4 regions of the Pseudoduganella sp. jia 12 genome follow, and region 1 is predicted to be linked to each of the others. Evidence: riboswitches for the same ligand, from Rfam matches in the RefSeq annotation. Region 1 holds a riboswitch; each other region holds the start of a gene.
What was found. A riboswitch is a leader RNA that binds a small molecule or an ion and turns the genes downstream of it on or off. The one in region 1 is predicted to bind cobalamin.

Region 1 (7,846 bases):
TGGCGTGGTGGCCGAAGGCATTTCCGCCTTCCCGCAGGACGTGACATGGCAGATGGTCGAGAACTTCCTGGCCGGCGGCGCCGCCATCAATGTGTTCGCGGAGCAGACCGGCTGCATGCTGCAAATCGTCGATGCCGGCGTGGCGCACGACTTCGGCCCCCGCGCCGGCCTCGTGGACCGCAAGATAGCCCACGGCACCCGCAATTTCGCGGTGGAGCCGGCGATGACGGCCGAACAGTGCACCCAGGCGCTCGCGCATGGCGCGGCACTTGTCGACGAGCTGCCGGGCAACGTGATCGGCTTCGGCGAAATGGGCATCGGCAATACCACGGCCGCGGCCGCGCTGATGCACAAGCTGACCGGCATCCCGGCCGCAGCGTGCGTGGGCGCCGGTACCGGCCTGACGCCGGAAGGCGTGCTGCACAAGGCGCGCGTCATCGAAGCGGCCACCGCACGCCATGCGGGCGTGACGGCACCGCTGGAAGTGCTGGCCACTTTCGGTGGTTTTGAAATCGCCATGATGGCCGGTGCCATGCTGCGCGCGGCCGAACGCCGCATGGTGCTGCTGATCGACGGCTTCATCGTCACCAGCGCCCTGCTCGTGGCCGCGCGGCTGCAGCCGGCCATCATCGATTACTGCGTGTTCGCCCACTGCTCCAACGAGAACGGCCACCGGCAAATGCTCGAAGCGCTGGGCGGCAAGCCGCTGCTGCAGCTCGACCTGCGCCTGGGCGAAGGCACCGGCAGCGCGCTGGCCCTGCCGCTGCTGCACGCCGCCGTCAATTTCCTGAACCGCATGGCCACGTTCGCCTCGGCCCAGGTCAGCGAGAAGAGCTAAACATGCTGCAGGTGCGGCTGTTCTTCATCGCGCTGCAGTTTTTCACGCGCCTGCCCATCCCGCGCTGGGTGGGCTTCGAGCCGCACTGGCTGCACCACGCCTCGCGTTACTTCCCACTGGTCGGCCTCGTCGTCGGCGTCATCGTGGCGGCCATCTACTGGGCCGCCGCGCAGGTGCTGCCGCCGGCGATCGCCGTGCTGCTCTCCACCGCGGCCGGCATCTATCTCACCGGCGCCTTCCATGAAGACGGCTTCGCCGATACGTGCGACGGCATGGGTGGCGGCCTGACGCGCGAACGGGCGCTGGAAATCATGAAGGATTCGCGGATCGGCGCCTACGGCGCGATCGGCATCATCCTGCTGCTGGCCATCAAATGCGCCGCGCTGGCACATCTGCCACCGCTCGCGACGGTCGCTGCTTTATGTGTCGCGCATCCGCTGTCCCGGCTGATGGCGGCAAGCCTGATCTGGCGCATGGACTATGCCCGCACCGAGGGCAAGGCCAAGCCGATGGCGCAACAGATGACCGGCACGGAGTTCACCATTGCCACGCTGAGCTGCGTGCCGGCCGTGGTGGCGGCAAATGCCCTGGGCTGGCTCGACTGGCGCGGCATCGCCCTCGGCATCGTGGCGATGGTGTTCGTCACGCTGTGGTTTGCCCGCAAGCTGCGCCAACGGCTTGGCGGCTACACGGGCGACTGCCTCGGTGCGGTCCAGCAGATGGCCGAAGCGGCGTTTTACCTGTGCGTGCTGGCGCGATGGAGCTGATCCTCGTGCGCCATCCGCGCCCGGTCGTGGCCGACGGCATCTGCTACGGCCGCAGCGACCTGCCGGCCGATCCGGACGAGCTGGCGCGCGTGCATGCGGCCCTCCGTGCCGGCGGCCTGCCGGGAGATGCACCCGTCTTTTCCAGCCCCCTGCATCGCTGTGCCGATCTTGCCCGGCTGCTGTCGGCCAGCGTGATCTTCGACGCCAACCTGGCCGAGATGGATTTCGGCAGTTGGGAAGGGCGCAGCTGGAACGATGTCCCGCGCGCCGATGTCGACGCCTGGGCGGCCGACCTGCTCCACTACCGGCCCGGCGGTGGCGAGACCGTGTTCGAGGTGGCCCTGCGCGTTGCGGCCGCGCTCGATGCGATACGGCGGCACGGCGCCGAGCGCGCCATCGTCATCTGCCATGCCGGCACCATGCGCCTGCTTGCCGCGCTGGCCGACGGCACGCCGGCCGGGCAGGCCGCGCTTGCCGCCGCCTCGAAGGCGCATCGCATCGGCTACGGCGAAACCCTCCGCCTGGAGCTTCACCGAATCTTTTCGTGATACGGGCCTTTGCGCGATACCTTATAATTGCGCGGTTTTGGTGCCCGCGTTCGAGTCCTCGAGCGCAGTTAAACGGGAAATACGAAGCCCGATCCGCTGATCGGCCAACGTATGCTGCCCCCGCAACGGTAAGCAGGCAGCCGCGCGCGAACTTCGCAGCGGCAGCCGTCCGCGACAACCACTGTGCAAACGCATGGGAAGGTCGGACGGTGATGCCCGCCAGCCCGGATACCGGCCAAACCAGGTGGAGCCACGCACGGCGTGCGACTCTGTTCAATCCGGCCTGCGGGGACGTTGGCCGGTTGCTACTTTACAAAGATTTGCCATGACCTCTTCCGTAGCATCCCAGGCGGCGCTCGCGTCGCTGGCGCTCGCCATTGCCGCGCCGGCCGCCCACGCCCAGGCCACCGCCATCGATTCGATCATCGTCACCGCCACCCGCACCCCGCAGCTGGCCAGCGAAGTGATCAGCGATACCGTCACGATCACGGCCGAGCAGATCGCCAACTCCGGCGCAGGCTCCATCACCGAACTGCTGCAGCGCCAGCGCGGCCTCGAAGTCACCCGCAACGGCGGCCCCGGCGCCGCATCGAACGTATTCATCCGCGGCGCCAACGGCAACCAGAGCGTGGTGCTGGTGGACGGCATCCGCATCGCCTCCGCCTCGACCGGCTCGGCCAGCTGGAACGGCATTCCGCTGTCGGCCATCGACCGTATCGAGATCGTGTACGGCCCGCTGTCCACGCTGTACGGTGCCGACGCGATCGGCGGCGTGATCCAGCTGTTCACGAAAAAGGGCGAAGGCGCACCTTCCATTTCCGCTTCGGTTGGCGGCGGCAGCGACAAGACGTTCGCGGCCGATGCCGCGGTATCCGGCGGCACGAACCAGTTGAGCTACGCGTTCTCCGTCTCGAAGGAACGTTCGGACGGCTTCTCCGCCACGCGCCGGCCCAGTTCCAGCTTCGATCCGGACGACGACGGCTACGACCGCAAGAGCGCAGCCGGCCAGGTGGCCTACAAGCTGGCTCCCGGCCATGAGCTGGGCGCCATGTTCCTGTACACCGATACCGAATCGGACTACGACAGCGCGAACTTCGATGCCTACAGCACGCAGAAGGTGAGCAATGTGGGCATCTATGCCCGCAACCAGCTCTTGCCCTTCTGGACGATGCTGGTGCAGGCGTCGCAGTCGCGCGACAAGTCCGGTTCGTTCTATGACGTGGGCCCGTTCGGCTCCAGCCAGATCGACACCACGACCAGCACGTTCACGCTGCAGAACGATTTCCGCATCGGCAGCGACAACCTGCAAGTGCTGTACGAACACCGCAAGGAAGAACTCGACGGCTCGACGGCCGCCCTGAACCGCGCGCGCCACACCAACGCGTTCGCCGCCAACTACAGCCTGAAGCGCGGCGCGCACCTGGCCAACGTGGGCGTGCGTCACGATAACAACTCGGAATACGGCTCGAAGACCACCGGCTCGATCGGCTACGGCTACCGCTTCACCAGCGCGCTGCGCGCCGAAGCCAGCTTCGCCACCAGCTTCCGTGCACCGTCGTTCAACGAACTGTATTACCCGGGCTACGGAAACAAGGACAACAAGCCGGAGGAAGGCCGCAATGCCGAAGCGGGCCTGCGCTACGACGACGGCAGCACGAAGCTGGCCGCCGTCTACTACCACAACAAGCTGGACAACCTGCTGCTGAACACCAGCCCGTGCCCCTTCCCCGATACGACGGAACAGAAGTACCAGTATGGTTGCGCCTACAACATCAACAAGGCGCTGCTGGAAGGCGTGTCGCTGTCGGCCGAGCGCCAGATGGGCAACCTGCTGCTGATCGCGAATGCCGACTTCCAGGACCCGAAGGACGAGACCACCGGCAAGCGCCTGCAGCGCCGCGCCAAGCGTCACGCCAACTTCGTGGCCGAGTACGACATGGGCGCGGTGCGCGGCGGCGTGGAGTTCCAGCTGTCTTCCGGCCGCTACGACGACGCGGCCAACCGCAACCGTCTGCCGGGCTACGGCACGGTGAACCTGTATGGCACGTACCGCTTCAACCAGGACTGGTCGGCGCTGGTACGCTGGAACAACGTGGGCGACAAGGATTACGAGCTGGCCCGCTATTACCAGACCGGCGGCTCGAACGTGTTCGCCGCGCTGCGCTACGGCTTCAAGTAATTCCCGTATCAAACCAGTAGTGCTAAGCTGCCGGGCGCGTCGATGCGCCCGGCGCTTCATCCACAGGCAGACATGCATCCACTTTCCGCCCACCTGCGTTACCGCACCGGCGTGGTCACCGCCGCCCTGCTGCTGGCGTCGATCGCCAGCCTGCTGTTCGCGGGCGTCACGGGCTCCGTTGCCATACCGTTCGCCGACCTGCCCGGCGCGCTGCAAGAATTACTCAATGGCCGCGCCGAGACGCTGGCCGCCACCCTGCTCGACCTGCGCGCCAGCCGCGCGCTGACCGCTTTCGTGACCGGTGCCACGCTGTCGCTGGCCGGCGTCATGATGCAGACTCTATTGAGGAATCCGCTCGCCGACCCCTATGTGCTCGGCATCTCGGCCGGTTCCGCCGTCGGCGCCCTGCTGGCGCTGATGCTGATGTGCGCCGCATGGATGGTCGACATGACCGCCTTCATTGGCGCGATCGCCATCTCCATGCTGCTGTATGTGCTCGCACGCCGCGACATGCGCGGCGGCAGCGCCGCCGAGGGCGGCACCGCGCTGCTGCTGTTGACCGGCACGATCCTGTCCGCCGGTTGCGCGGCGCTGATCATGCTGATGCTGTCGATCGCCCCCGAAAGCCGGCTGCGCAGCATGGTGTTCTGGATGATCGGCGACCTGTCCGGCGCGCCGCTGCGCTGGCTGCCCTGGATCGTGCTGGCCGGCGGCCTGGCGTTCGCGCTGCGCACGGCCCGCTCGATGAACGTGCTGGCCCTGCATGCCGAAGCGGCCAGCACGCTGGGCATCCGCGTGGGCGCATTGCGCAAGGGCCTGTTCTTCTGTTCCGGCCTGCTGACGGCCAGCGCGGTCACCACCGCCGGCAGCATCGGCTTTGTCGGCCTGATCGTGCCGCATGCGTGCCGCTTCGCGTTCGGGCCGGACCACCGCGTGCTGATCCCGGCCGCCACGCTGGCCGGCGGCGCCTACCTCGTGCTGGCCGATACGCTGGCACGCACCGTCATCGCGCCGCAGCAGCTGCCGGTGGGCGTGGTGACCGCGCTGATCGGCACGCCCGTCTTCCTGTATCAACTCCATCGGCTGCGCAAATGATGATCGCCACCGACAACCTCAGTTTGACCATCGGCTCGCGCGTGCTGGCCGAAAAACTCGACTGGCAAGTCGCCGACGGCGAATGCTGGAGCGTGATCGGCCGCAATGGCACCGGAAAAAGTACCCTGATGCGCACCCTCGCCGGCTTGCGCGAGCCCGATGGCGGCCGCGTGCTGCTGCGCGGCCGCGCACTCCGGGACTGGCCGCTCGAAGCGCTGGCCCGCGAGCGCGCCTTCCTCGCACAATCACGCAGCGACGCGTTTGCCTACTCGGTACTGGAAACGGTGCTGTCCGCCCGTCACCCTTACCACGGCAAGCGTTACTGGGAAGACAGCGACGACCACACGATCGCAATGCGCATGCTCGCCGCGATGGAGGTCGAGGACCTGGCAGCGCGCGACGTGCGCACGCTGTCCGGCGGCGAGCGCCAGCGCGTGGCCATCGCCGCCCTTCTGGCGCAGGACACGCCGCTGCTGCTGCTCGACGAGCCGGCCAACGCGCTGGACCTGGCGCACCAGGTAAGCGTGATGGGTTTGCTGGCGAAACTGTGCCGAGAACAGCGCAAGACCATCGTCATGATCGGCCACGACCTGAACCTGGCGCACGGCATTTCCACGCACGCCCTGCTGCTGATGGGCGACGGCCGCTGGCTGGCCGGCCCGCGCGACGACGTGATGCGGGCCGACATCCTTTCCGACTATCTGCACCACCCGATCGAAACGGTGCGCCACGGCGCCCGCACGATCTTCATTCCTACAGAGGCCACCGCATGACCACTCCCGACGACACCGCGGCATTGAACGAGCGCCACCGCGCGCGGATGGAACGCAAAAAGGCGATCATCGACGCGAAGATCGCTGCCGCCGACAAGCAGATCGGCATCATCATCGTCAACACCGGCAACGGCAAGGGCAAGAGCTCGAGCGGCTTCGGCATGGCGGTGCGCGCGCTGGGCCATGGCATGAAGGTGGGCATCGTGCAGTTCATCAAGGGTGCGATGGCCACGGGCGAGGAACGTTTCCTGCGCCGCTTCCCCGACGAAGTGAGCTTCCACGCGATGGGCGAAGGCTACACGTGGGAAACGCAGGACCGCGAACGCGACATCGCCAAGGCCCACGAAGCGTGGGAGCAGGCCAAGCTGTTCCTGGCCGACCCGGCCATCGGCATGGTGGTGCTCGATGAACTGAACATCGCGCTGAAATACCGCTACCTGGACGTGGACACGGTGATCGCCGACCTGCTGGAGCGCCCGCCCATGCAGCACGTCGTCATCACGGGCCGCGGCGCGCCGCCCGAGCTGATCGAGATCGCCGATACCGTCACTGAAATGAACGTGGTGAAGCACGCATTCAAGGCCGGCATCGGCGCGCAGGCGGGCACGGAGTGGTGATGGGTGCCCGCGCAGTATTGATCGCCGCCGTGGCTTCCGGCCAGGGCAAGACCACCGTCACGGCGGCACTGGCGCGCAAGCTGGTGCGCGCCGGCCGCCGCGTGCGGGTGTTCAAATGCGGGCCGGATTTCATCGACCCCATGGTGCTCGGCCGCGCCAGCGGCGCGCCGGTGGAATCGCTGGACCTGTGGATGGTGGGCCGCGAACGCTGCCAGCGGCTCCTGGCGCAGGCGGCGCAGGAAGCCGACGATATCCTGATCGAAGGCGTGATGGGCCTGTATGACGGCACGCCATCGGCCGCCGACTTGGCGCGCGAGTTCGGCGTGCCCGTGCTGGCCGTGATCGACTCCGGCGCCATGGCGCAAACGGCCGGCGCGCTGGTACACGGCCTGCGCGACTACGGCCCGGTCACGATGGCGGGCGTCATTGCCAACCGTGTCGGCAGCACCGGCCATGCCGCCATGGTGAAGGCGTCGCTGCGCGACATTTCCCTGTTCGCCACCCTGCCGAAGCAGGCCCGCTCGCTGCCGGAACGGCACCTGGGCCTGGTGCTGCCGGATGAAGTCGACGAAGTCGATGCGATCCTCGACGAACTGGCCGACCAGCTCGTATTCGACGAAGCCGCATGGGAAGCCTTGCCACTCGTGGAATTTTCTGCCCCTGTGCCGGAGGAACCCGTTGCGGCTGCGCTGGCCGGCAAGACCGTGGCGATCGCCCGCGATGCGGCGTTCGTTTTTGTCTATGCGGCCAATCTTGAAGTGATGCGGCGGCTCGGCGCCAGCATCGTGTATTTCTCGCCGCTGGCCGATGAACCGGTGCCGCCCGGGGCGGATGCCGTCTACCTGCCGGGCGGCTATCCCGAACTGCACGCGCCACGCCTGGCCAAGGCCGGCACCTGGCAAGCGTCGATCCGTGCTGCCCATGCGGATGGCGTGCCGATCCTGGCAGAATGCGGCGGCATGATGGCGCTGGCCGAGACGCTGGACGATGGCGCCACCGATGCGAACAACCCGTGGCCCATGGCCGGGC
Region 2 (7,846 bases), on a different contig from region 1:
TCCATCGCGTCTTCCATGGCTTCCAGCGTTTCCTCGTACCAGCGGCGGCGCAGCTTGCCGATCACGAGGCCGGCGATGCCTGCCACGAGTCCCAGCACGGTCGCGTCGAACGCCACGGTAACGGCGCTGGCCAGCTGCGCCGGATCGCCGGCGCCCAGCGCGGCCAGACCCGGGCCCAGCGGAATGATCGTCGCCATCAGGCCCAGCATCGGAGGAATGCGTGCCAGCAGGTCGGCACGCTCCAGGCGGTGCCGGGCGATCGCCTGCACGTGCGCGACATTGCCGGCTGCGCGCATCTTGCGCAAACCGTGGAAACGTTCGCCGGCCGCGATGCCCGCCTCGATCACGGCAATGGCGCAGGCCAGCAGCAGCGCCGCCAGCGACGGCACGAGCAGCCAGCTGACCGCGTCGTGCAGCCAGCCGAAGGAATGGGGTTCGATCATGGTGAGCTCCTTGAAGGTTGAGGTACGGCGCCGCCGCGCCACAGGCCCGCCGCGAACAGCGCGACGACGGTGGCCAGCATGGCCAGCAACCTGACGATGGTGATGCCGGGAGCTTGCTCCACGGCAGCTTCTTGATGCAATTCATAAGCACGCGGCGCCGGCTCCGCACCCGCCGCATCTTCGCCGGCAGCCTTTACCTGCGCCTGCTCTTGCTGCTGAGCCCGTGTCTCCGTGGCGGAGTCGGGGTTTCGAGGAGTACTACTCCTCGCCGACGAAGCGGTGATGCCGTGCACGGCATCACTCCTTTCAGGCACCGGGACACGGGGACCATTGGCGGCGGTGGCGGCAGGCAACAGGTCGCCGCGCGCCTTCGCCAGCGTGGCGCCGAGCGCCTGCGCATCGGCGGCGTCGAGCCGGGGTGCAAGCCAGGTCCACATCGGGTGGTCCGGCGCCGCGTGGCCGCTGCCGGGCAAGCCATTGGCGGACACGAGCCGCGCGAGCTCGCCGCCCATCTGCCTGATCGTGGCGGGATCGGTTTTCCAGAAGCCTTTCTCGGCGGCGACCATGAAGATCGCCAGCATGTGCGCCTTCACGTGCGCATTGTGGCGCTGGCCGAGGAACTGCGGCAGGTCCAGCCCGTGCTTGTCGTCGAAGTAGACGGATTTGACTTCCTCCCACGCCCAGTCCTTGACGAGGTCCGGCCGCGTCACCTGCCAGCCCCACAGGTTCTCGAGGAATTCCTGGCCCATCGTGCGCGCGCCAGCGTAGCCGTGATCCATCAGGGGCTTCAGCCATGCGGGATTCAGGAAGCGGCCGCGCAGCTCGCCCAGCAGCGCGGCGGCCAGCGGTTCGACTTCGGCACGCCCGGGCTGCGCGTGCTGCAGGATCAGCGCATCCGGCACGCGGCCGGTACGGCCCTCGACGGCCAGCGACAGGCCGCCCAGGTAGTCGAACGCATCGTTGTTGTCGAGCAGGCCGTACAGGTTGCTGGCGCGGCCGTGGTAGGTGCGGGCGATGCCGTCCAGCGCCGCGTCGAATGCCGCGTGCTGCGCCTCGCCGCTGCCATCGAGGCCATAGGCATGGCCCATGCGGTTGCGGTAGGCGGCACCGATCTCGTCGCGCTCGCGCCAAGCGCCGGAGCGCTCGGTCAGGCGGTTCACGCCCGTGCCGTAGGCGCCCGGCGCATCGCCGAACACGCGCTGCGCAGCGCCCCGCCCGGCTTCCGCCACCGGCTGCCCCGCGCGCACCAGCGCACGGTGGCGGGTCAGCCATTCGCCCGCGACGCGGTTGCCGGCTACCGGCTCGTCCCCCCACGCCGCGCCGTTCAGGGGTGCGAGAGTGGCTTCGAGCGCCTCGCGCAGCGGTGGATCCTGCGCGATCAGCGTGTTGGCCGACGCGGCGAGCGCCAGCCGGCCGGCGCGGTCGATGAGCCGGATCAGGTTCGGGTACAGGTCGCGGAACAGGCCGGACGTCGTCACCAGCGCATCGCGCCGCGGCGCCCCGGGCCTGAGCCGCACGCCGGTGACGATACCGCGCGCATTCCACTCGGGTTCCGCGCCCATCATCGCCAGCGCGAATGCCACCATCACGCCTTCGTCGCGCACCGCATCGGACGCCCACAGGATGATGCCTTCGCTGCCCGGTGCATCGGGCGAGCGTGCGATCGCCTTGGCGGCCAGGTCCGCGCCGAGCTGGTAACCCAGCTTCGTGGGCAGGATGTCGCCATCGACCGCATGGAAGTTGCGTCCCGTCGGCAGCGCCTCGGGCGAGCGCAGCGGGTCGTTGCCCTTGCCGGGTTCGATGTAGCGCCCGTCGAGCCCGGCCAGCAAGGCCTTCATCTCCAGCCGCGGCGAGTCGGTCAGCCTGGCGGCTACGTCAGGGCCGTCGACACCGCCCTTCCTCATCGACGCCAGCATCAGGTCGATCGATTCCTGCTTCCACGGCCGGCCGAAGATGTGCAGCCCATGCGGCATGAACTTCTCCTGCAGCTTCGTCAGGTAGTGGCCGATCTCGTGCGCCAGCAAGTCGTCGTCGGCCGCGTCGTAGCCGATGCCGCGCACTGCCAGCACGTCGGCCATCGACGCTTCCAGCTCCGCCTTCAGGTTCAGCGCCACCACCCGCTCGCGCATCAGCCCTGCCGCCTGCGTCTTGAGCGATTCGGAGCTGGCCGCCTCGTAGCTCTCCACCACCTGGCGCAGCGCCAGCAGGTCGTCGTACAGCGGCGTGCTGGCCAGCGGCGGCGTCAGGTGGTCGACGATCACGGCCAGCCCGCGTCGCTTGGCCTGCGTGCCTTCGCCGACACCGTCGACGATGTACGGATAGATGCCCGGCAGGTCGCCGGCAATGAGGCTCGGGTAATCGTCGCCCGCCAGGCCGACGGCTTTGCCGGGCAGGAACTCATAGGTGGAGTGGCGCCCCACGTGCACCAGTGCGTCCGCCCTGAACCGGTCGCGTACCCAGTGGTAGAACCCCAGGTACTGGTGCGGCGGCGTGATGCTCGTGTTCGCGTGCAGCAGTTCCTCGTCCACTTCCCAGCCGCGCGGCGGCTGCGGACCGATGAACACATTGCCGAATACGAGGCCCGGCACCAGCATCCTTCCCTCGTCGACCATGATCTTGCCCGGGGCGTTCCCCCACCCTTTCAGGCCTTCGATGCCGTAGCCGGCGACCTTGCGGTTCAACGGGTCGAGGGTGGCGCAGCGGCGCGGCGCGCGCACGTCCAGGCAGGCCCGGTAGCCGTCACCCAGCGCCGCCAGGTCGCGTATCGCCGCGTCGCGCTGCGGGTGGTCCGCTCCTTCGACGAGGTGCTGCAATTCCTTGACGATCACGTCCACCTGCTTGCGGCCCAGCAGCCATTCGCCGGCCTGTTCCGCCTCCAGCACGTCGGCATGCAGGCGGCCCAGCAGGCCGCTCGTCATCTCGCGCTGCACACGCGGCGACAGCGTACCGAACCACCTGGCATAGTCCGCCGCGCCCACGGTATTGACGGTGCCGGCCAGTTCCCGCAAGGCGGCACGGTCTTCCGGCAGGTTGACGCCGTGCGCCATGATCCGGTCGAGCAGCGCTTCCGGCGATGCGGGCAGCTCGCCCACGGTGTAGCCGGCGTCCTTCAACGCGCGGAGCATGTCGAACAGCGTGGCCGGCACGTCCAGGTTGTCGGCGCCGATGTTCTGGCGGCCCGGCGGGTGGTTGTAGTAGATCAGCGCCACGCGCTTGTCGCGGTTGGGCTTGTCGCGCAGTGCCAGCCAGCGCGTGACACGGGCCGCCAGCCGCGCCGCCTCCGCATCCAGCATGACCGACGGCCGGTTCTCGATGCCGGTCGCCCTGTCGCGCTTCACGTCGCCCAGCGCCGCCACCACGATCGGCTGGCCGATGCCCTGCAGTTCCGGCAGCGCCACGCGGTATTGCACGGAATCGGGCGGCAGGCCGTCCGGCGACAGCCGCCATTGCAGCACGGTGCGGTCGGACAGCCGGATGCCCTTGAACACGGGAACATCCAGGCGTTTCAATGCCTCGGCAACGGCCTCCCGCCCTTCCGCCGCGCCCACGACGAAATCCTGCAGCACCACGAGCGCCGCCGGCCGCGCCGGGGCCACCAGTTCCGGCAGCCGTTCCAGCGCCTCGCGCGAAGCGCCGCCCCACCGTGTGAGCACTTGCACGCATGGCTGGCCGGCGGCTTCGATACGCGCGCACAGGGCGGCCGGCACGGCCGCATCCATGTTCGACAGGTCCAGCACCACCACGGCGGCCTGCGCCTTCAATCCCAGCCGGGCGCCATTGCCCCACGCGGCGGCATCGACGAGTTCCCGCCTGCCCACGCGCACGCGCAGCGTCGGCTCCGGCTGCGGGCCGGCCAGCGGCGTGGCCGGATGCAGCCGGTGCGCGAACAGCGCCGCGGTGTTGTCGACACCACCGGCCTGCCACACGCGGCGCGCGGCCAGCCAGTGCGGGGCCGCCGGATGCGCTGCCGCGGCCTGCAGGGCGGCCGCCGGCGGCGCCTCGCTGGACAGGTCGCGCAGCGTTTCGGCCGGAAAATCGCGCATGCTGCCACGCGCATCGCGGCTCATCAGGCTCAGGCCCGCATCGCCGTTCAGCGCCAGCACCGCCGTGCGTGGCTTGGCATGGCGCGCCAGCGCCGCCTTCAGCCGCTGGGCCGGGTCGCCGAACAGCGAGACGGCCAGGATCGTGTCGGCCCCACCGACCAGCCGCGCCACATCGCGTTCGTCCAGCGCCATCCATTGCGCCGGCGTGCGCAATTCGATGCGGTCCTTCGGGTGCAGGGCCAGGTGGCGGTGCGCCGCCTCGACCGCCACCGGCGCGGCACGTTCCGTGACGATGGCGAACAGCGTGGCGGCATGGCCGCTGGCGCAGGCAAGGATGCACAGCAGCGCAGCCACTGCGCGCAGGGAGGGGAAAATGCTCAAAGGTAGGCAACGGCCGTGAAAACGCAACAGGCCGGACCACACCCCGGGCCCGGCACATCATTGCAAACGGCCGGTCTTCTGGCTCGCCATCGTCCTTGCCGGTTCATGCCTTCCCGTGCGCTGCACAGTGGCGGTGGAACCGGGTCGTCTGGCTTACAGCAGCGGGGGCTGCGCCGGACTGGCGGGGAATGGAGATCCCCCGCGTCACCGGCTTCCCGTTTCACCCTCGCGCCGGCAGGCGGGAGGGCACCGTTTACTCGAGCCGGGATTCTACATGCAACGGTGGCACGCTGTCACCGGCTCCTTCAGCCGGCGCCCTCCACGCGCAGGCGCCGCAGCCCCGCCAGCCCCGCGCCCAGCACGCCGCCTGCCAGCACGAACACGGCCAGCACATCGCGCCAGGGCACTGCCGGTTCGGCCGCGCGCGGCACGAATGCCGGCCGCTTGCCGAAATCTTCCGTGCCGAACGGCCGGTCGTTGAACAGGTACGGATAATAAAACTCGCGGATGCGGCGGTGGAATGCCGCGATATCGTCCTGGTAGGCCAGTTGCGCCGGCAGGTCGGTATCGGCGAGGCGGTGCAGCACGGCCTGCGCGCCCACGCCCGGCAGCAGCCAGCCGAGCCGCCCGGTCCATGCCTGGCGCGCCAGCAAGCCGTCGCGGTAGGCGGCCACCTGGCCGGCCACGCTTTCATCGCCCACCTGGTGGAACGCGAAATACCATTTCCAGTGGAAGCCCGGCGGCACCTGCGCCTTGTCCTGCCATGCCGGGTGGGTGGCGACGAACTTGCGCATCGTTTCATCGCGCGGCACTTCCCACGCCCCGTGCACGGTCTGCCGCTGTGCCAGCATCAGGTCCACGCCCTGGTGCACCGGGATCGCGCGCACGAGGGCCACATTGGCCAGCGCCGGCAGCACCAGCGTCAGCAGGGCCCAGGCCCCCATCAGCGTGGTGGCGTTGGTGACCGAGCGCCAGCCGCGCGCCGCCACCAGCATCGCCAACCCCGTCCAGAAGGCGAGATAGGCCGCGCTCAGGACGAGCACGATGCAGAGTGCCGCGATGCCGGTGCCGGACAGCGCCGCGCCGGCGCACACGGGAATGGCCAGGCAGGCGAACAGCAAGGCATAGCGCAGCGCCACGCGGCGCCGCCAGAGCCGCGCCGCATCGGGCATGGCCAGCAGCAGCCGCAGCCGCCCCGCCTGCCGCTCGCCGGACACGAGGTCGTGCAGCAGCGCGATCGCCAGCAGCGGCGCCAGGTAGATCAGCACGAACGCGAAGTCGAAGCGGCCCGGCAGCGCGATCTCCGGATTGAAGGTCTCGCCCTCGTAGAGCTGCGCCTGCAGGCCGAGCGCGCGGATGCGCAGCACGTAGGGCGCCACGTCGCGCAGGCCGAGCGCCAGGAACGCCGCGTCCGACGGCGCATCCCACGTGTTGTAGAACGTGTAGTAGGCCGGATTGCCGGCATCCTTGCTGGCCGGGTAGCGGGCCGCCAGCGCGGCCACGTCCTGTTCGTGCAGCGGCGCCAGCCGGTCGATGGTCTGCCGCTGGCGTGCCACTTCGCGCATGCCGGACCAGACGGCCAGCGCGGACAACAGCAACAGCAGCAGCAAGGCGGCGACGGACAGCCGCGAGCGCACGATCAGGCGCATTTCGAATGGGAGCCAGTTCATCGCACCGCCCTCCCCAGCCGGCCGGCAAGCAGCCAGGCCAGCGCGCCCAATGCCGCCAGCCACAGCGCCAGGGTGGCACCGGCCGGCGCAGCGCGGCGCAGCGTATCGGCCAGCGACGCCGGTTCGTAGCGGAACGCCGGGAAACCTTGCCAGTGCTCGCGCGACACGCGGTTTTCCTTGCTCCGGTCGATGTCGTCGGCATAGGCGAGCTTCTCCGCCTGGAGGCGGTTCAACCCCTGGATCAGCGCATAGCGATAGCGCTCGCCCTGCTCCAGGAAACTGCGGTAGCTGGCCAGGTCGGTGCCGGCCGCCGCCATCGACAGCCGGCGCAGCGCCAGCGCCGGGCTGGCCCAGCCGAAGGCATCGATGATTTCGCCCTGGCGCTCCTGCCGGTCGAACGCGGTGGCCGCGTAGCGGTTGAACAGGTCGCTGGACTTGCGCTCGCCCTCCATGCCCACGAGGCCCTTGAAGTTCACCGGCAGGTCTTCGATGCGCGCCACGCCATACTGCTTGAGCAGGTTGTCGCGGAAGGCGGCGAACTTCGCATCGTTCGGATCGTGCGAGTCGCCCAGTGCCAGGTATTCGCGCTGCACGTGGATCGCGTCCTCGAAACGGGTCGGCAACGCCACCGCCGTATTGGCCATGTCCGGCACCCAGCGTGGCAGCAGGATGACGATCACGGCCCACGCGGCGAGCAGCACGAGCAGCGCATCGCGGCCGCGCGCCACGCACATCGACACGAGCACCACGCCCAGCACCCACAGCAGCAGCCAGGCGGCATAGCCGGCGGCCAGCACGGCGGCCAGCGCCCAGGGCGCATGGCCGGCGGCGGCGAACCACGCCAGCGCGGCCAGTGCCGGCAGCAGCGCCAGGCCGGCGAAACCGGCCAGCGCCAGCAGCTTGCCCAGCACCACCTGGCGGCTGCGCACGCCCTGCGCCAGCAGCACGCGCAACGTGCCCGATTCGCGCTCGCGGGCCACGGCGGCGTGGCCGAAGAACACCAGCAGCAGCGGCGCCAGCACCTGCAGCACGAACGCCGGCGTCAGCTGGCCGAAGCGCAGCAGCAGCGACGTTTGCCGCACGTCGCCGAAATTGGCGCTGTTCTGGCGGTGCCCTTCCAGGAACAGCGTGTTGCCCGTGAAGCCATCGATGCCGGGGTCGAACGCGGCCAGCGGATTCAGGGGGCGGAACAGGAAATGCCCGTAATGCACCATGCGGTGCGGGTGGCGGTCCGGCTGCGCCTCGAATTCATGGTTGGCCTGCGCCTGGTAGCGGGTGCGCTCGGCGTCGGCATTGCGCTGGTGCTCGT
Region 3 (7,846 bases), on a different contig from region 1:
GCATTGTCGTCGCCGGCCCCGTTGCGGATGGCGGCCACCGCGTTGCGCAGGCCGATGTACGGCTGGATCGTGCTGTCGTGCAGGTCGCGCGCGATGGTCTGGCGCTCGCGAAAGGCCGCTTCCGATGCCAGCCGGTCCAGCAGGTCGATGGTTTCGATCACGGGAAACGCCTGCTGCACGATATGGTTCAGGAACGTGGCGTCGGTGCGGCGCAGGCGGCGCGGCGCGGTGACGAAGATGCGGCCGGCACCCTTGCGCAACGGCAGCGCGGCGCTGATGAAGGCGGCGGTGTCGAGCAGGTCGGCAATGCCGGCGCCCGCATCCGGATCGATGTCGCTCCAGCCGCGCTCGCCGGCGGCCAGGCGTTCGGCGCGCGCCGGCGCGCCGTGGTACAGCACCGTTCCGGCGCCGCCCAGCGCGAGCAGCGGGCGCACCGCGTCTTCGCGCATGCTGCTGCGGCTTACCGGGCGCCCGGCGGCAGGGTGGTGCACGGTATTGAGCGTCCAGCGGCCTGCGCCATCCTGCATCAGCAGCACGCACGTGGTGCCGCCATAGAAGCGCAGGATCTTCTCCATCAGCGAATCGAGCGTGTGCTGCACGCCGAAGCGGGGATTGGATAGCCGGCTCACGTCGCGCAACAGCGACAGGCGGCGCCGCTGGTCGATGGCGAGGCCGGCCCAGTAGGCGATCATGTAGCCCAGCCCGAGCACGAACGTGGCGCGCAGCAGCAGCAGCTGGATGGATGCCAGGCCCTGCGCGGCCAGCACGGCGATCGTCACCATGGCGGCCGAACCCAGCGTCAGCCGGGCGCCATCGTCGAAGCCGCGGCGGAACGAAGCGGCAAGGATCGCAAAGAAGAAGAACGAAAAAAACGGGCTCGGCGTGCCGCCCGTGGCATAGATCATCAGGCCATACCAGCCGATATCGACCCAGTAGATGACCGGGCCGTGCCAGAAGCCTGCGCGCATCCGCGCCACGGCGAGCAGGACCAGGCTGTGCAGCACATAGGCATGGAAGAACAGCCAGGTCCAGCTGCCATTGGCGATGAGGTCGCTCGGGCCGATGTACAGCGTCAGCAGTGCGGAAACGGCAAGGAGCACCCGCATGCCGAACACCATCCACGCTTCGGCGTCGGGTGCGGCTGGGCGCGAGGGAGGCAGGATCGTCGTGGATTCCCGCAATGTCTCTTCGTGCATGCCTTTAAATCATTCTTCGTTGTTCTGGCCCGACAGCGGCGTGTTTCTCCGGCGATCGAACGCTGCCGAAAGGAAAGTTGCATTGTAGAATCTCAAGCTTACCGCATACAACCCACTCCAACGGCCAAAGTTTCCAAATGTTCATCAAACGCCGTCAATCTGGCGCCACACTCGTCGAAATGGCGTTCGTCATGCCGGTCTTCCTCCTTGTCTTGCTGGCATTGGTCGAGTTCGGGTTCATGTTCTTCGTGACGCTGACGATGCAATACGCGGTGCGCGAAGGCGCGCGCTATGCGATCACCGGCCAGAAAGACCTGGACCCGAACACGGCCAGCCAGCAGCGCTACGCCGCCGTCATCGAGAAGATCCGCGACAGCTCGTTCGGCATGTACGAGAAGGTGGCGCCCATCATCCACGTCAATGGCAAGGAGTACCAGGCCGCCAATTACGGCAACGCCATGTTCGGCACCGCCGGCAGCATCATCGTGCTCAAGCTCGACTGCACGTGGAAGGTGACGACGCCGTTCGTTTCCAGTGCGTTCAAGGACGGCAAATACAGGTTCGCCGTGGCGGCAACGATGCGCAACGAGGCCTTCGAGTGATACCGCACATGCGTACCCCGATGACATCGCGGCGGCGACAGCGCGGCGTCGCCGCCGTCGAATTTGCGCTGATCCTGCCGATGCTGCTGTTGCTGCTGTTCTGCATGATCGACGCGGCCCGTGCGCTGCAGGCCAACATCATCATGGTGAACATCGGCCGCGAAGGCGCCAACCTGGTCGCACGCGGCAACATGACGCTGGAGACGGACAGCCAGCAGATCATCCACGCGCTGATGGCCAGCGCGCCGCCGCTGGACGTGAACCGGCGCGGCATGGTGTACATCACCCGCGTGATGGGCGTGGTCAAGAACAACGTGTCGACCAGCGTGGTCCTTGACCAGTATCGCTGGAACGACACGGTGCGCAAGCTGGGCTTCATCGCCAGCAACTACGCGCCGGCCAGCAAGGCCTACAAGTGCACCGATTGGGGGACCACCGCATGTGCCGGCATCAGCAGCAGTTCGCGGCCAGCCACCGACATCATGAAGGGCCAGCTGGACGACGGCGAAGTGGTGTACGTGGTCGAGACGTTCTACGACTTCGACATGCTGATGACCGGCAGCTTCAACGTGCCCACCTTCGGCCCCGACCTGTATTCGATGACGATATTCTGATGACTCCACTCCTGAAACGGCAACGCGGCGCCGTCGCCATCATGGTCGCGCTGGGAATGATGGTGCTGCTGGCCGTGGCCGGCCTCGCCGTCGATGCGGGCCTGGCCTACCTGGTCAAGGCGCGCCTGAACGCGGCCGTCGACTCGGCGGCGCTGGCCGGGGCGCGCGCCGTGACGGCCGGGGACAACAAGGCGGACCAGGAGGCCAGCGCGGTGAAAGCGGCAAGGGAGTTCTTCGAAGCGAACATCCCGGCCAATTACCTGATGTCGAAACCAACGCTGCTGGATACCACGGTCGCATTCAACGCGGGCGAAGTGACGATCGACGTGAAGGCCGAGGCACCGATGCCCGTGTCGATCATGCGGATCATGGGCTTCGAGTCGCTGACGCCGGTGGCCTATGCGCAGACGATCCGCAGGGACCTGGACATGGCGTTCGTCGTCGATACGTCGGGGTCGCTGGTCGATGTGCAGGCGGCTGTCCGCTCCTCCGCCAGGAGCTTCCTGAACAAGTTCAACGTCACGCAGGACCGGGTCGGCATGGTGCACTTTTCCTCCGGCGCCATCCTGGATTATCCGATCGCCAAGTCTGGTCGCGGCTTCCGGCGCGATGCGATGCTGTCGACGATTACGGCCTTTCAGTTTGAAGGGGGCACCTCGTCGTTCGAAGGCATGCGCCGTGCGCGCGACGACCTGAACGCGATCCCGACCGCCAACCGTTCCAGCCTGCGCGTGATCGTGTTCTTCTCGGATGGCGCCCCCACGTCGTTCGGCGTCAACCTGCCTTTCGGTAACTGCAACAAACCCGGCGTCGTCGATTCGGTCGGGCAGGCGATGCTGCGACTGGACACCCAGTACGATTTCGTCAGCAATGCCTGCAAGCTGGAAGGCAGCGCATGGAATACCTTGAAGAAGCTGCCGAGGTACTACAACGCCATCGATACGGCTTCAAAGGAATGGGCCGTGCAGGCCACGGCGCCTCGCGTGGTAACGGAAGATATCGGCAGTTCCACGATGTTCAAGCAGAACGTGAACCGCGCCGCCCGCAACCTCGCGGAAGCCGTGGCGGCCAAGGCGCGCGACGACGGCACTTTCGTGTTCACGCTCGGCATGGGCGCCGCGCTGAAGGAGAAAAACGCCGACAACGAAACGGGCGAAGCCGTGCTCAAATGCATGGCCAACGTGGCAGATGGCCCGTCACGCTGCTACAACGCGGCCAAGCCCGTCGGCATGTACTGCTACGCGGCCACGGAGGCCGACCTGACGCCGTGCTTTACGAAGCTGGCGTCGGCCATCCTGCGCATTTCCAAGTAAGGCTGTCGGGTGCGCGCGTGGCGGCGCAGCAAAATTGCTATGCCACGGCAATGCATTTCGGTTACCATGCGCGCTTGGGTGCGCTCTTTCCGTTCGGGGAGGGCGTTAAACGGGAAACCGGTGAAGCCGCCACGCGCGGCCATTCCGGTGCAGCCCCCGCTGCTGTAAGCCTGACGGATTCCGCCAATCAGCCACTGCGATCGCTCGCGGGAAGGCGCGGATGAAGGATGACGGCGAGCCAGAATACCGGCCCATGCAAGTCAGCACCATTCCCCGGGGTGACGGGAAGCCGCTGTCGAAGCGGCGCCGTGCCCGGTCCCGTCTCGACCGTCTTTTCATCTCCCGCAGGTGCTCCAATGGACCATTCGACGGGAGGTTTCGAATGCATATCATGGAAGGGTTCCTGCCGCCTGCTCACGCGCTGGGCTGGTCGGCCGTCTCCGCCTGTTTCCTGGCCGTGGGCCTGCGTGCGATGGCGCGCGGCCTGCGCCTGCATCCCGAACGGCGCATGCTGTTCGGCGTCGCCGCCGCATTCGCATTCCTGCTTTCCGCGCTCAAGCTGCCATCCGTCACGGGCAGCTGCTCGCATCCCACCGGCGTGGGGCTCGGCGCGCTGCTGTTCGGCCCCGCCGCGATGGTGCCCGTCGGCTTCGTGGTGCTGCTGTTCCAGGCACTGCTGCTGGCCCACGGTGGCGTGACCACGCTGGGCGCCAATGTCTTTTCGATGGCCGTGGTCGGTCCCTTCGTCGCGTACGGCGTGTTCCGCATGGTTGCCGCACTGGGCATGTCGCGCGCCGTTGCCGTGTTCGCGGCCGCGTGTATTGGCGACCTGGCCACGTATGCCACCACGTCGCTGCAGCTGGCCTGGGCGTTTCCCGATCCGGTGGGCGGCATCGCCGCTTCGCTGGCCAGGTTCGCCGGCATTTTCGCGCTGACCCAGGTGCCCATCGCCATCAGCGAAGGCCTGCTGACGGTGCTCGTGGTGAACGCCATCGCCCGGTTCGACGGCCATGAACAGCGCGCGGCACCCGTGTTCGCTCACCGTACCGGAGGGCGGCCATGAGGCCGCGCACGTGGATGGCGTGGACAGCGATCGTGCTGCTTTCGGCATTGCCCCTGTGGCTGGCCGGCGGCGCGGCGTTCGGCGGGGCCGACGACCTGGCGAAAGACGCCATCGGCACGATCGCGCCGGGCTATGAGCCGTGGTTCGAGCCCCTGTTCGAGCCGGCCAGCGGTGAAATCGCGTCGCTGCTGTTCGCCCTGCAGGCGGCGATCGGCGCCGGCGTGATCGGCTACTGGCTCGGCCTGTCGGTCGGGCGCGAGCGTGCCCGCGCCGCGCGCAACGAACCGGATGACGATCGCCGATGCTGATCGAAACGGCTGCCTACGCGAGCCGCTGGCGCGGCGTTGCCCCGTCGGCCAAGGCGCTGTTCGCGGTCGCGGGCATCGCCGCCGCATGGATCGCGCAGCGGCCCGGCACGCTGGCCATGCTGGCGCTGTTGCTCGTCCTCGCTGCGCTGCTGGGGGCGCGCGTGCCGCTGCGCACGTGGCTGACGGCCGCGCTGGCGCCACTCGGCTTCCTGCTGCTGGCATGTGTCACCTTGCCGGTCGGGCCCGACGCCCATGGCGGCTGGCACTGGAACGGTGCGATGGTGCCGGTGGCGGCGCACGCGGGCCTGCGCGCGCTGGCCGTGCTGGCCGCGCTGCTGGGCTTCGTACTGACCACGCCGCTGCCGGACCTGCTGTCGCTGCTGCGCCGCCTGCGCACGCCGGAAATGCTGCTCGACCTGATGGCGCTGTGCTACCGCATGCTGTTCGTGCTGCGCCGTGCCTGGGACGATGGTGTCGAGGCGCAGCGTGCGCGCCTGGGCTATCGGGGCTCGCGCCATGGATGGCGCGGGGGATGGCTGCAAACATGGCGACAGGCATGGCGCTCGACCGGGCTGCTGGCCGGCCACGTCGCCCAGCAGGTATGGCTGCGGGCGGCGGCATTGCAGGCTGCCGCGGATGCGCGCTCGTACACCGGCACGCTGCGCTTCCTGCCGGCCGTGTTCCCCCAGGCGCGGCGCCAGAATACGCAGGCCCTGCTGGCCGGTGTCCTGCTCGTCGCCCTGGCCACGGGAGACCACTGGCAATGACGCATCCCGTGCTTGAACTGGTCGGCGTCGACCACCTCTATCCGGATGGCGGTACCGGCCTGCGCGGCTGCACGCTGGCGCTCGGCCGCGGCCGGCGCCATGCGCTGCTCGGCGCGAACGGGGCCGGCAAATCCACCGTGCTGCGCCACCTGAACGGCCTGCTGCGGCCGGGCGCCGGGCAGTTGCGCTGCGACGGCCAGCCTGTCGGGCACAACCGCGCCGCGCTGGCCGCCTTGCGCCGCCGCGTGGGCCTCGTGTTCCAGGATCCGGAGCGCCAGCTGTTCGCCGCGCACGTGGGCGAGGACGTGTCGTTCGGGCCGCTGAACCTGGGCCTGGATGCCGCCACGGTGGCCGCCCGCGTCGATGCGGCGCTCGATGCCGTGGGCCTGCGCGGCTACGCGGGCCGCGCCGTGCACCACCTGAGCTTTGGCCAGAAGAAGCGCGTGTGCATCGCCGGCGTGCTGGCGATGGAGCCGGAAGTGCTGCTGCTCGACGAGCCGATGGCCGGGCTCGACGCGCCGATGCAGGCCGACCTGGCGGCGCTGCTGGACCGTCTCGTCGCGCGCGGCGTGACCGTGCTGCTCACCACCCACGACGTCGATTTCGCGTTCGCGTGGGCCGACGATATCCATCTGCTGGCCGCCGGCCGCTGCATCGCCTCCGCGCCCGCGGACCATCTGGCGGCACGCGCCGAACTGCTGCACGCCGCCGGCCACCGCGTGCCGCTGGCCTTTGCGCTGCATGCCCAGCTGGCGGCGCGCGGCCTGCTGCCGGCCGCCCCGGCGCCGCGCAGCGTGCCGTCATTGCTGGAGGCGCTGCGCAGGCTGCCCGCTGCATCGAACTTCCTGGAGAACACCGAATGACAGTTGAAAACCCCGGCAAGGTATGGTTTGTCGGCGCCGGCCCGGGCGACCCGGAACTCCTCACCGTCAAGGGCCGCCGGCTGCTTGGCGACGCGGGCGCCGTGCTGTTCGCCGGTTCGCTGGTCGACCGCGCCGTCACGCTGTATGCGCCGCCTGGATGCACGATCCGCGATTCGAAGGACATGACGCTGGAAGAGATGACGGCCTGGCTCATCGAACAGGCGGCCCTGCACCGCACGGTGGTGCGGCTGCAGACAGGCGACCCCGGCCTGTACGGTGCACTGATCGAGCTGGCCCGCCCGCTGGGCGCGGCCGGCATCGAGTGGGCCGTGGTACCGGGCGTATCGTCGGCGATGGCGTCGATGGCGGCGGCCGGAGAATCGCTCACGCTGCCCGAAGTCACGCAGACCGTGATCCTCACGCGCGTGGCGGGGCGCACGCCGATGCCGGAAGGCGAAGACCTGGCCAGCCTGGCCGCGCACCGCACCACGCTGTGCATCTTCCTGTCCATCACGCTGCTGCACAAGGTGGAAACGGCGCTGCGCGCGGCTGGCTGGCCGGAAGATGCGCCGATGCTGGTGGTGCACAAGGCAAGCTGGCCCGGCGAGGAAAAGATCCTGCGCGGCACGCTGGCCGACATCAAGGCGCGCTGCCGCGAAGCCGGCGTGGCCAGCCAGGCGATGATCGTGGCCAGCCCCACGCTCGGCGCGCTGCACTGGGAAACATTGGCCCGCTCGAAACTGTACGACCCCACCTTTACCCATCGATTCAGAAAGGCAAGCGCATGAACGCACCCATCATCATGCAGGCGGCAGCGCCGGCGGAAGACATCATCCTCATCGTCGGCCATGGTTCGCGCGAGGATTCCGGCAACCGCGAGATCCGCGAGTTCACGGAGCAGTGGCGCGCCCGCCGCCCGGGCTGGCGCATCGAACTGTGCTTCATCGAGTTCGCGCCGCCGGAACTGAACGCCGCGCTGCTGGCCGCGGCACGCCAGGCGCGCCGGGTGCTGGTGGTGCCGCTGATCCTCAACGCCGCCGGCCACGTGAAGATGGAGATCCCGGAGGCCATCGAAGCCGCGCGGGCCGCCTGCCTGCAGGCCGCCGGCCACCAGGTCGAC
Region 4 (7,846 bases), on a different contig from region 1:
CGTGAACTCGCCGCTGACCGTCACGTGCAGGCGGCCGTCCAGGAATCCCCTGCCCCACGCGCCTTGCAGCGTGCCGCTCTTGTCGTCGTCGTATTTCGTCATGCCGCCGGCCACGTTGGCTTTGAAACCGGTGAACTTCTTGTCGGTGATGAAGTTGACCACGCCGCCGATCGCATCCGATCCGTAGGATGCCGAGGCGCCACCGGTCACCACGTCGACGCGCTTGACCAGCAGTTGCGGGAACTGGCTCACGTCGGTGATGCCGGTGACGTTGGCGCCGACCACGCGCTGCCCGTCCAGCAGCGTCAGCGTGCGGATCGTGCCCAGGCCGCGCAGGGAAAGAGAGGAAAGCCCCTGGATGCCGCTGGACGTGCTGAACGTGTTCGTGGTGCGGCCCGTGCTGCCCTGCAGGGCCGGCAGCTCGACCAGCGATTCGAACATGTTCGGCTTGGCCGCCTTGTCGAAATCGGCGGACGTGAGGCTCGTGGTCGGCGTGGGCTGCGTGAAGCCGCGCGCGGCGATCCGCGAGCCCGATACGACCACCGTATTCGCGGCGCTCGTTGCCTCGGGCGCGGATGAGGATGCGGGTTCGGTTGCCGCAGCCACGGGGGCAGTCGCCGGCTTGCCGTCATCCGGCTGTGCGCCGGCCGCCGGCGTTACGGGCTGGGCTTCCTGGGCGTGGCCGGGCATGGCCAGGATGCCGCAGGCGCTGGCCACGGCAAGGTTGACCAGCGTACGTTTCAAGGGGGTGTGCATGTCGTCTCCAGTGTTTTTTATGACGGCGCGAGTGGATGCGGCGGCACGCGCCATGCGTGTGCCGCTCCCTCTGGCCTTGTCGTGCAGATCTGCTTACAAGGCCTGCTGGCGTTTCGGCTGCAGGTAGCCGTGCATGCCCAGCCAGCGCACGTAACCATCGAACCAGCCCGTGCTGGTGGTGGTTTTCGGGTACATGCCGAAGCCATGGCCGCCCTGCTCGAACAGGTGGAATTCGACCGGGCGTTTCGCGCCGCGCCAGCTGTCGACGAGGCCGTAGCCGGCATTGGCGAAGAACGGATCGTCCGCGGCGAGGGCGACGAACAGGGGCGGCGCATCCGCCGGCACGGTGACCGCCGCCAGCGGGCCGTAGACGTTGCCGATGAACGCCGGCTTCGCATCCTGCCCATGCAGCGCCGTGGACATGGTCAGCATGGCACCGGCGGAGAAGCCGAGCATGCCGATGCGGTCGGCGTCCACATGCCATGCGCCGGCACGCGAACGCACGAGGGCGAACGCGGCCCGTGCATCCGCGATCTGCGGCGCATACGTGGTGGCCGGGTCTTGCGGCGCCGGCGGCCGCTTCGCGGTTGCCGAGAACATTTCCGCCATCGAGCGTTCGAATCCGGCCATGTCCGCCGGTGTCTGGTTCAGGCGGTACTTCAGCACGAACGCGGCCACGCCCCTGTCGGCCAGCGCCCTGGCGACATCCCACCCTTCATTGTTCATCGACAGCGTGCGGAAGCCCCCGCCCGGCGCCACGATCACCGCGGCGCCCGTGGCCTTCCCTGCCGCCGGCAGGAATGGCGTCAGCGTGGCGACGGTGACGTTGCGCGCGAACGTGCTGCCATACTGGGTGTGCCAGCTTTCGGACGCGGTCGCACCGGGCAGCGGGCCGGTACCCAGCACGATCGCCTCCGGCTGCTGCGGCACCGGAATCGGCACCATCCTGTCGTTCTGCGCCATTACGGGGGACGCCAGCGCCCATGCAATCGCCAATGCGCCGGCAGCCCGTCCCGTTGCGCGCAAAGTCGCGGCCTGCCCTTGTAACTGTTTCCCGTTCATCGCTATCTCCTGTTTTTTTAATTGGTCAGGCACGCCGCAATGCACGTGCCGCCCTCAAAGATAGCGCAAACATTTATGGTACGGCGATGTTAGTGACAATGTTGCAAAGAAGGCACACGCGCCCTGGAATCGTCCTGGGTCGGCGCGCTTATGCTGAAAACGTTGTCACAGAGCGAGGAACAGTTATAGCCGGCGGGTGGAAACGTCACCGATATGATATTTTCGATATCGGTTCCGACAAAAAAGTGATTGGCAGTTTTGGTACGAATAGGGCAGAAACAAGGCTACTTGTCTAGATAACGCTACCAAAAACCACCGCGAATACCTTGTTTCCGATCGCTCAGCGCACGGCCTTGCGCAAGCCGGCAGGCAGCGCATCGACCGGGCAGTAGCGATAGGCGGTGCTGTCGCGGCCGATCGTTTGCGTGAAGGCCAGCGCATCATCCACCTTCACCTTCTGGCGCTGCGTGAAGCGCTTGCCGGGGCCGGCGCCCGCATCGATGCAGCTCTGGTCGACCGTGTAGGTGACCGTATCGTTGCCGCGCTTGCGCGACTTGACGACAGCCTTGCAAGCTCGCGTATGTGCCGTGCTCAAACCCTTGCCGTCGTATTGCCGGATGGCGGCGTTGGCAGGCGACTCGCAGGATGACCCGGCGGCGACATAGATGCCGGGTTTCAGGCGATACACGCCGCCGGGCCCGGGCGACGTGTCCGCGCTGGCGCCGGCCATGCCGGATACGCCCAGTGCCGCCGCGCACGCCACGATCGTGGCGGCCAGGCGGGTGGTCAGCTTTGCTGGCTTGCTCATGGTTTCTCCGTTACGATGAAACGGCCGAGCTTACAGCGGTTCGCGGCACCCCGCATCCCGCAATCGTGCGGTCGTGTCACCCTGGTGCGGGGGGCTGCGAACCCTGTGTCGTTCAGGACCTGTGCCATCAGAACCTGTGAGTCAGCGACACCCGGAACGATCGCGATTCGACCGGGTGGAAATGGATGTCTTCCACCGCTTCGACTTCCCCTGCCAGCCGCGACTCGTAGAAATAATCGATCGCCGATGCGCGCCGGTTGGCCAGGTTGAACCCTTCCAGTTCGACGTGGGTCGCCTTGCCGATGCGGTAGCCGATGCGGCCGTTCAGCGTGGTCGTGGCTTTCGAGCGCACGCTGTCGTCCTCGACCAGTGGGCGCGGGCCGAACCAGCGCAGGCGCAGCGCGCCGGACCAGGGCCCTGCCGGTGTGACGGTCGCCGCGAACTGCGCCACGCCTTCCACCGCGCCGGGGATGCGGTCGCCCGCTGGGTCGGCATCGCGGAAGCGCGCCCGCGCGTACGCGAGATCAGCGTCCAGCGACAACCATTTCACGGGCTTGTAGTAGTTCGAGAACTCGATGCCATGGCGGCGGCTCGGCCGCCCCGCCTCCGTGGTGCCCGCATCGCCGACGAACAGCAGTTCGGAATCCATGTCCAGGCGGTACAGCGACAGCGATGTTTGCAGACCGCGGATCCACTCGCTGCGCACGCCCAGGTCCAGCCCTTTCGTGCGTGCCAGCGGCGTGACACGGTCGGCCGGCTCGCCGTTTTTCGGATCCACCGCGATCACCGTGCCGCGCGCGTCGTTGCTGTGGAAGCCCGTGCCGGCGTTGACATAGAACTCCGTCCGCGCCCATGGCCCGAACACGAGGCTGAGGCTGGGCGAGACGATGTTGTCGCTGGTAGTGCCGGCGTTGACGGCGTTGTCGCCGTGGACGTCGAACCGGTAGCGGTCCGCCCGCAGTCCGGCCACCGTGCGGAACACAGGGCTCCAGCGGGCCTGGTTTTCCAGGTAGACGGCACCGCTGGTTTCGACGATGTGGTCCTGGCGGGTCGTGCCGATCACCTGGCGCGCTTTCGTGCGGTAAAGGCCGTTATGGATGTTGTCGTTCTGCGCGGCGAGTCCGACGGTGGTGGTGGAAGCGATGTCGCCGCCATGGTGGTGCCAAGAATAGCTGGCGTCGATGCCGGAGGTGACGCGGCGGTCCGGCTGCGCGAACTGGTCGCCGTTGACCGGGTCGTCCAGGAAGTACGTGAAGTTCGAGAACAGTTCCAGGCGGTTCGCGATCATGTACGCGGAGACTTTCGCGCTGCTGTCGTCGTCGCTGCGCTGCCATTTGCCGGACAGACTGTAGCGGTGTGCGCTGCCGCCGTCGGTGGCGTCGATCGCATCGAAGCGGCCCAGCGTGCCGTTGTCGACGGCGCGCTGCGGGATCTGGTCGGTGGCGTTCCATCTGGCGCGGTACACCATCGCGGTGATGGAAAAGCCGTTGTTCTCGAAGCCTTCGCTATAGCGCAGTACGCCGTTTATCTTGCGGTAGTTGTCGCCACGGGTGAACGGACCGTCGTTGTGCATCGTCTCCAGCCCGTACAGCAGGTTGCCGTCGCCGACATCCGGCGACGCGGCGATCATCACTCGGGCGTAGCCGTTCTGGCCGGCCGTGACGTTGGCGATGCCGGACGTGAGCCGGTTGACATACGTGAGTTCGGTGGCTCCCGCCGAAGCGAAGTCTCCCGATGACGCCGAATATGGGCCCTTCTTGTAGTCGAGCCGGCCGGCCAGTTCAGGGATCACGAAATTCAGGTCGGTCCAGCCCTGCCCGTGCGCATGGCTGCGCTGGTTGACCGGCATGCCGTCGACGGTCGTGCGCAGGTCGGTACCGTGATCGAGATTGAAGCCGCGCAGGTAGAACTGGTTCGCCTTGCCCTCGCCGCTGTGCTGGCTGACCACGAGGCCCGGGGTGGCCTCCAGCAGTTCGCCGGGACGGTAGGTGGTGCGAGCTTGCAGCTGGCTCTGCGTGACCGTGCCTGCAGCGGCCGAATCGGCCTCGCCGAGCTGGCTGATACGCGATGCCTCCACCAGCACACGCTGGAATGGCGGATCGTCCGCATGGGCAGCAAAGGACATGACTGCAAGGGCGACAGGCAGGAGCCCGGTTTTCATCGGAAGGATTTTCATGAAGTGAATGACGCGGCAATAACCGTGCGTGCGCGCCGCGCGGGCATACGCCTCGGGCTGGTCGGACAACACGGGAAAACAAAACGGTCGATGGCAAGGCCGCACCCCGGGCCCCGCGTTCTTGTCGTGACCGGCCGGTCTTCTGGCTTGCCGTCATCCTCCCCGGCCCCTGCCTTCCCGCGCTGGTATGCCCAGTGCAGTGGCGTCGAACCGGTTCGTCAGGCTCACAGCAGCGGGGGCTGCGCCGGACTGGCGGGGATGGTTATCCCGCACGTCACCGGCTTCCCGTTTCACCCCGCCATCGGTCGATGGCGGGACACCGTTCACTCGAGAGCGGATTCTACAGGCAAGGATGAGTGGTTGCCAGCGCCTTCGCGAAACGCCATGCGATCGGAAGACGCCGCAATACAAGGCTGGGCGCCTCGCTGCGCCGGCAGGAGTTCAGAACGCGTAGTTCACGGCCGTGGCGTAACGGCGCCCGTCCACATAGCCGTTCGAGCTGTTGGCGACTTCCTTGTCGGCCAGGTTGTAGATGCCGAACTTCAGCGCCAGGTTCCGCTTCAGGCGATGCACGATCCCCATGTCGACGAGCGTGTAGCTCTGCGACGTGGCCGCGCCCGTGGCCAGGTCGGTGCTGATGAATTTGCCGGTATAGGCGGCCTGCGCCCACAGGCTCGTACCGCGCGAATGGTCGTAGTTCAGGCCCAGGTTCGCGGCATGCTTGGGCTGGTCGCTCAGCGGGCTGCCCTTGCTGGCGCCCGTCAGCTGCTCGGAATCGGTCAGCGTGTAGTTGGCGCGCGCCGACAGGCTGTTCGTGAAGCGATAATCCAGCGCGATTTCCGCGCCGCGGATCCGCGCCTTGTCCACGTTGATCGTCTGCTTGTAGCCGTATTGATGGGCCGGATATTCCAGGCCGCCATGGAAGCACGGCACGTTCGGCCGGCACAGGAAGTCCGCCGAGCGCGTGATCTTGTCGTCGAAATCGGTGCGATACACCACGGCGCTGGCCTTCAGGCCCAGGTCGGTACGTTCGTAGTCCAGGCCGAATTCGTAGCTGACGCTCGTTTCTGGCTTCAGGTCCGGATTGCCGATGCTGACGCCACCACGCGACGTGGCGGAGAAGTCGGGCGCCGAGTTGCGCAGCGACGGGGCCTTGTATCCGGTGATGGCGCCGCCCTTGACGGTCAGCGCGTCGCTGGCGCGGTACACCAGGTAGGCCTTCGGGCTCCAGTGGCCGGCATACTGCTCGTTGTAGTCGTAGCGCACGCTCGTGGTCAGCGCCAGGCTGTCGCGCAGCCGCCATTCGTCTTCCGCGAACGCGGAAAGCTGGTAGCGCTCCATGCTGACGAAGGCATCGTTGGCGGCGTTGTGTACGTTCACGGCGCTGGTGGCGCCGTCCTCGAGCTGTTCGTTCTTGTAGGTGAAGCCGCCGGTCACCGTGTGCGCGTCGCTGGCCTGCCAGGTACCCTGGCTGTTCAAGGTCAGCGTATCGAAGTCGATGCCGCGCGCCACGCCGCTGGGCGCGCTGGTGCGGGTGGTCGGATTGCTGGCCGAGTCGTAGTTCAGGTAAGTGCTCGCGCTGAACTTGCCGTAGCGGCCATCGTGCGCCAGGAACAGATTGTCCTTCGTCGAGCCCTGGTAGCTCGCGGCCGCCGTGGCGGCCAGCGAGCGGCCCGGGTTGCGCCAGCGGTCGGTGTCGGTGCGGCTGCCGCCGGCTGTCAGCGTGTTGCGGCCATCGGCTTTCCACGTGACCTTGGCGCCGATGTTGCGCTGCTTGTAGTCGGCATCGCCCGTGGTGGTGTCGCCGAACTGCACGGCGCTGCCCTCGTTGGTGCCGCGGAAGCCGCCCGACAGCTGGATGCCCAGCACATCGTCGACGAGCGGACCGTTCAGGATGAAGCTCGTGTTGTAGGCCTCGCCGTTGACGTCGTTGCTGCCGTCGGGATGCACGTATTCGGCCGTGACGGCGCCCTTCCACGTGTTCGAAACCTTCTTCGTGATGATGTTGATCACGCCGCCCATCGCGTCGGAGCCGTACAGGCCGGATGCCGGGCCGCGAATGACTTCGACGCGCTCGATCATGTCGAGCGGCGGCATGAACGACAGCTGCTGGCCGCTGCCGCCGCCGTTGAACTCGAACGTGTCGCCGCCCTGCGCCGGCCGGCCATCGATGAGGAACAGCGTGTAGGCATTGCCCATGCCGCGGATCGAAATGGATTGCTCGGTACCGGTGCCCCGCACGGAGACGCCCGGAACGAACTTCAGCACGTCGGCCAGGTCGGTGTACGAACGCTTGGCGATCTCGCTGCCGGTGATGACGGTGATCGAGGCGGCGGCATCGCGGATGTTCTGCTCGTAGCCCGAGGCGGTAACGACGACGGTGGCCAGTTGCTGCTCGGTGGCCTGGTGCGCCAGGGTGCTCGCGCTGGCGAACAGCAGGGGAATGGCGACGGCGATGGGTGTGCGGGTGACGTGCTTGTTGGTTTTTTCTTGACGACGCATGGATCCAGACTTTTCAGATTGACGATGGGCAGCTTCTCGATGCTGCTCGACGGCAGCAAACGAGAATGATACTCATTTACTATCGGAAAAGTTTGTCAAAGTGTGGCAATGCCGCCGGGCCGCGATCTGTCCGGACGTAGCGAATGCCGCGGCACCTGCCCCGGCGGAACGGATGGGTCACGCCGCGCGCACAGGGGCGCCAAACGGGACAGGAATGCGGTTCGTTCAAGGAGCCGTCGTATTGCCGATCCGCGAAATATAGATGTTGAGTTGCGCGATCAGCTCGCGGGTGCGCTCACTCAGCACGCGGTAGGCGTCACGCGCTTCCTTGAGCAAACGGATGTCTTCGCGGGAGGTCGGAGGCGGCAGCGTTTCGAGTTGTGCGAGAAGGCGCGAGCGGGAGCTCAACGTTTCGTTCAGGGAGAGGAAGACCGGCTGGAGAACGAGATCGCTTTTCTCTTCGTTCAAGTCCTTCAGCAAGCCCAGCACGGTTTGCAGTACCACCTTGAAATTGTCGGCAGCCTTGCGCCAGAGCAGCTGCA

Region 2: it holds a riboswitch for cobalamin, as region 1 does, so the genes downstream of both, ACY65G_RS07865 (cobaltochelatase subunit CobN) here and ACY65G_RS30155 (TonB-dependent receptor domain-containing protein) in region 1, are expected to answer to the same signal.
Region 3: it holds a riboswitch for cobalamin, as region 1 does, so the genes downstream of both, ACY65G_RS08325 (energy-coupling factor ABC transporter permease) here and ACY65G_RS30155 (TonB-dependent receptor domain-containing protein) in region 1, are expected to answer to the same signal.
Region 4: it holds a riboswitch for cobalamin, as region 1 does, so the genes downstream of both, ACY65G_RS19970 (TonB-dependent receptor) here and ACY65G_RS30155 (TonB-dependent receptor domain-containing protein) in region 1, are expected to answer to the same signal.

Annotation. Positions count from the first base shown of each region.
Region 1 covers NZ_JBUXKP010000024.1:5,140-12,985, forward strand. The annotation lists gene cobT (nicotinate-nucleotide--dimethylbenzimidazole phosphoribosyltransferase) at 1-838, shown strand, start outside; gene ACY65G_RS30145 (adenosylcobinamide-GDP ribazoletransferase) at 841-1,605, shown strand; gene ACY65G_RS30150 (histidine phosphatase family protein) at 1,596-2,153, shown strand; cobalamin riboswitch at 2,175-2,407, shown strand; gene ACY65G_RS30155 (TonB-dependent receptor domain-containing protein) at 2,479-4,332, shown strand; gene ACY65G_RS30160 (FecCD family ABC transporter permease) at 4,405-5,427, shown strand; gene ACY65G_RS30165 (ABC transporter ATP-binding protein) at 5,427-6,200, shown strand; gene cobO (cob(I)yrinic acid a,c-diamide adenosyltransferase) at 6,197-6,817, shown strand; gene ACY65G_RS30175 (cobyrinate a,c-diamide synthase) at 6,817-7,846, shown strand, end outside.
Region 2 covers NZ_JBUXKP010000003.1:391,038-398,883, forward strand. The annotation lists gene ACY65G_RS07860 (MotA/TolQ/ExbB proton channel family protein) at 1-443, opposite strand, end outside; gene ACY65G_RS07865 (cobaltochelatase subunit CobN) at 440-4,867, opposite strand; cobalamin riboswitch at 4,919-5,136, opposite strand; gene ACY65G_RS07870 (DUF3526 domain-containing protein) at 5,173-6,537, opposite strand; gene ACY65G_RS07875 (ABC transporter permease) at 6,534-7,846, opposite strand, start outside.
Region 3 covers NZ_JBUXKP010000003.1:498,869-506,714, reverse strand. The annotation lists gene ACY65G_RS08345 (sensor histidine kinase) at 1-1,196, opposite strand, end outside; gene ACY65G_RS08340 (TadE/TadG family type IV pilus assembly protein) at 1,334-1,798, shown strand; gene ACY65G_RS08335 (TadE/TadG family type IV pilus assembly protein) at 1,807-2,412, shown strand; gene ACY65G_RS08330 (VWA domain-containing protein) at 2,412-3,725, shown strand; cobalamin riboswitch at 3,785-3,994, shown strand; gene ACY65G_RS08325 (energy-coupling factor ABC transporter permease) at 4,108-4,788, shown strand; gene ACY65G_RS08320 (energy-coupling factor ABC transporter substrate-binding protein) at 4,785-5,096, shown strand; gene ACY65G_RS08315 (CbiQ family ECF transporter T component) at 5,090-5,863, shown strand; gene ACY65G_RS08310 (energy-coupling factor ABC transporter ATP-binding protein) at 5,860-6,726, shown strand; gene cobM (precorrin-4 C(11)-methyltransferase) at 6,723-7,514, shown strand; gene ACY65G_RS08300 (sirohydrochlorin chelatase) at 7,511-7,846, shown strand, end outside.
Region 4 covers NZ_JBUXKP010000009.1:51,647-59,492, forward strand. The annotation lists gene ACY65G_RS19955 (TonB-dependent receptor plug domain-containing protein) at 1-756, opposite strand, end outside; gene ACY65G_RS19960 (alpha/beta hydrolase) at 850-1,818, opposite strand; gene ACY65G_RS19965 (hypothetical protein) at 2,159-2,626, opposite strand; gene ACY65G_RS19970 (TonB-dependent receptor) at 2,754-4,787, opposite strand; cobalamin riboswitch at 4,918-5,141, opposite strand; gene ACY65G_RS19975 (TonB-dependent receptor domain-containing protein) at 5,244-7,304, opposite strand; gene ACY65G_RS19980 (nuclear transport factor 2 family protein) at 7,530-7,846, opposite strand, start outside.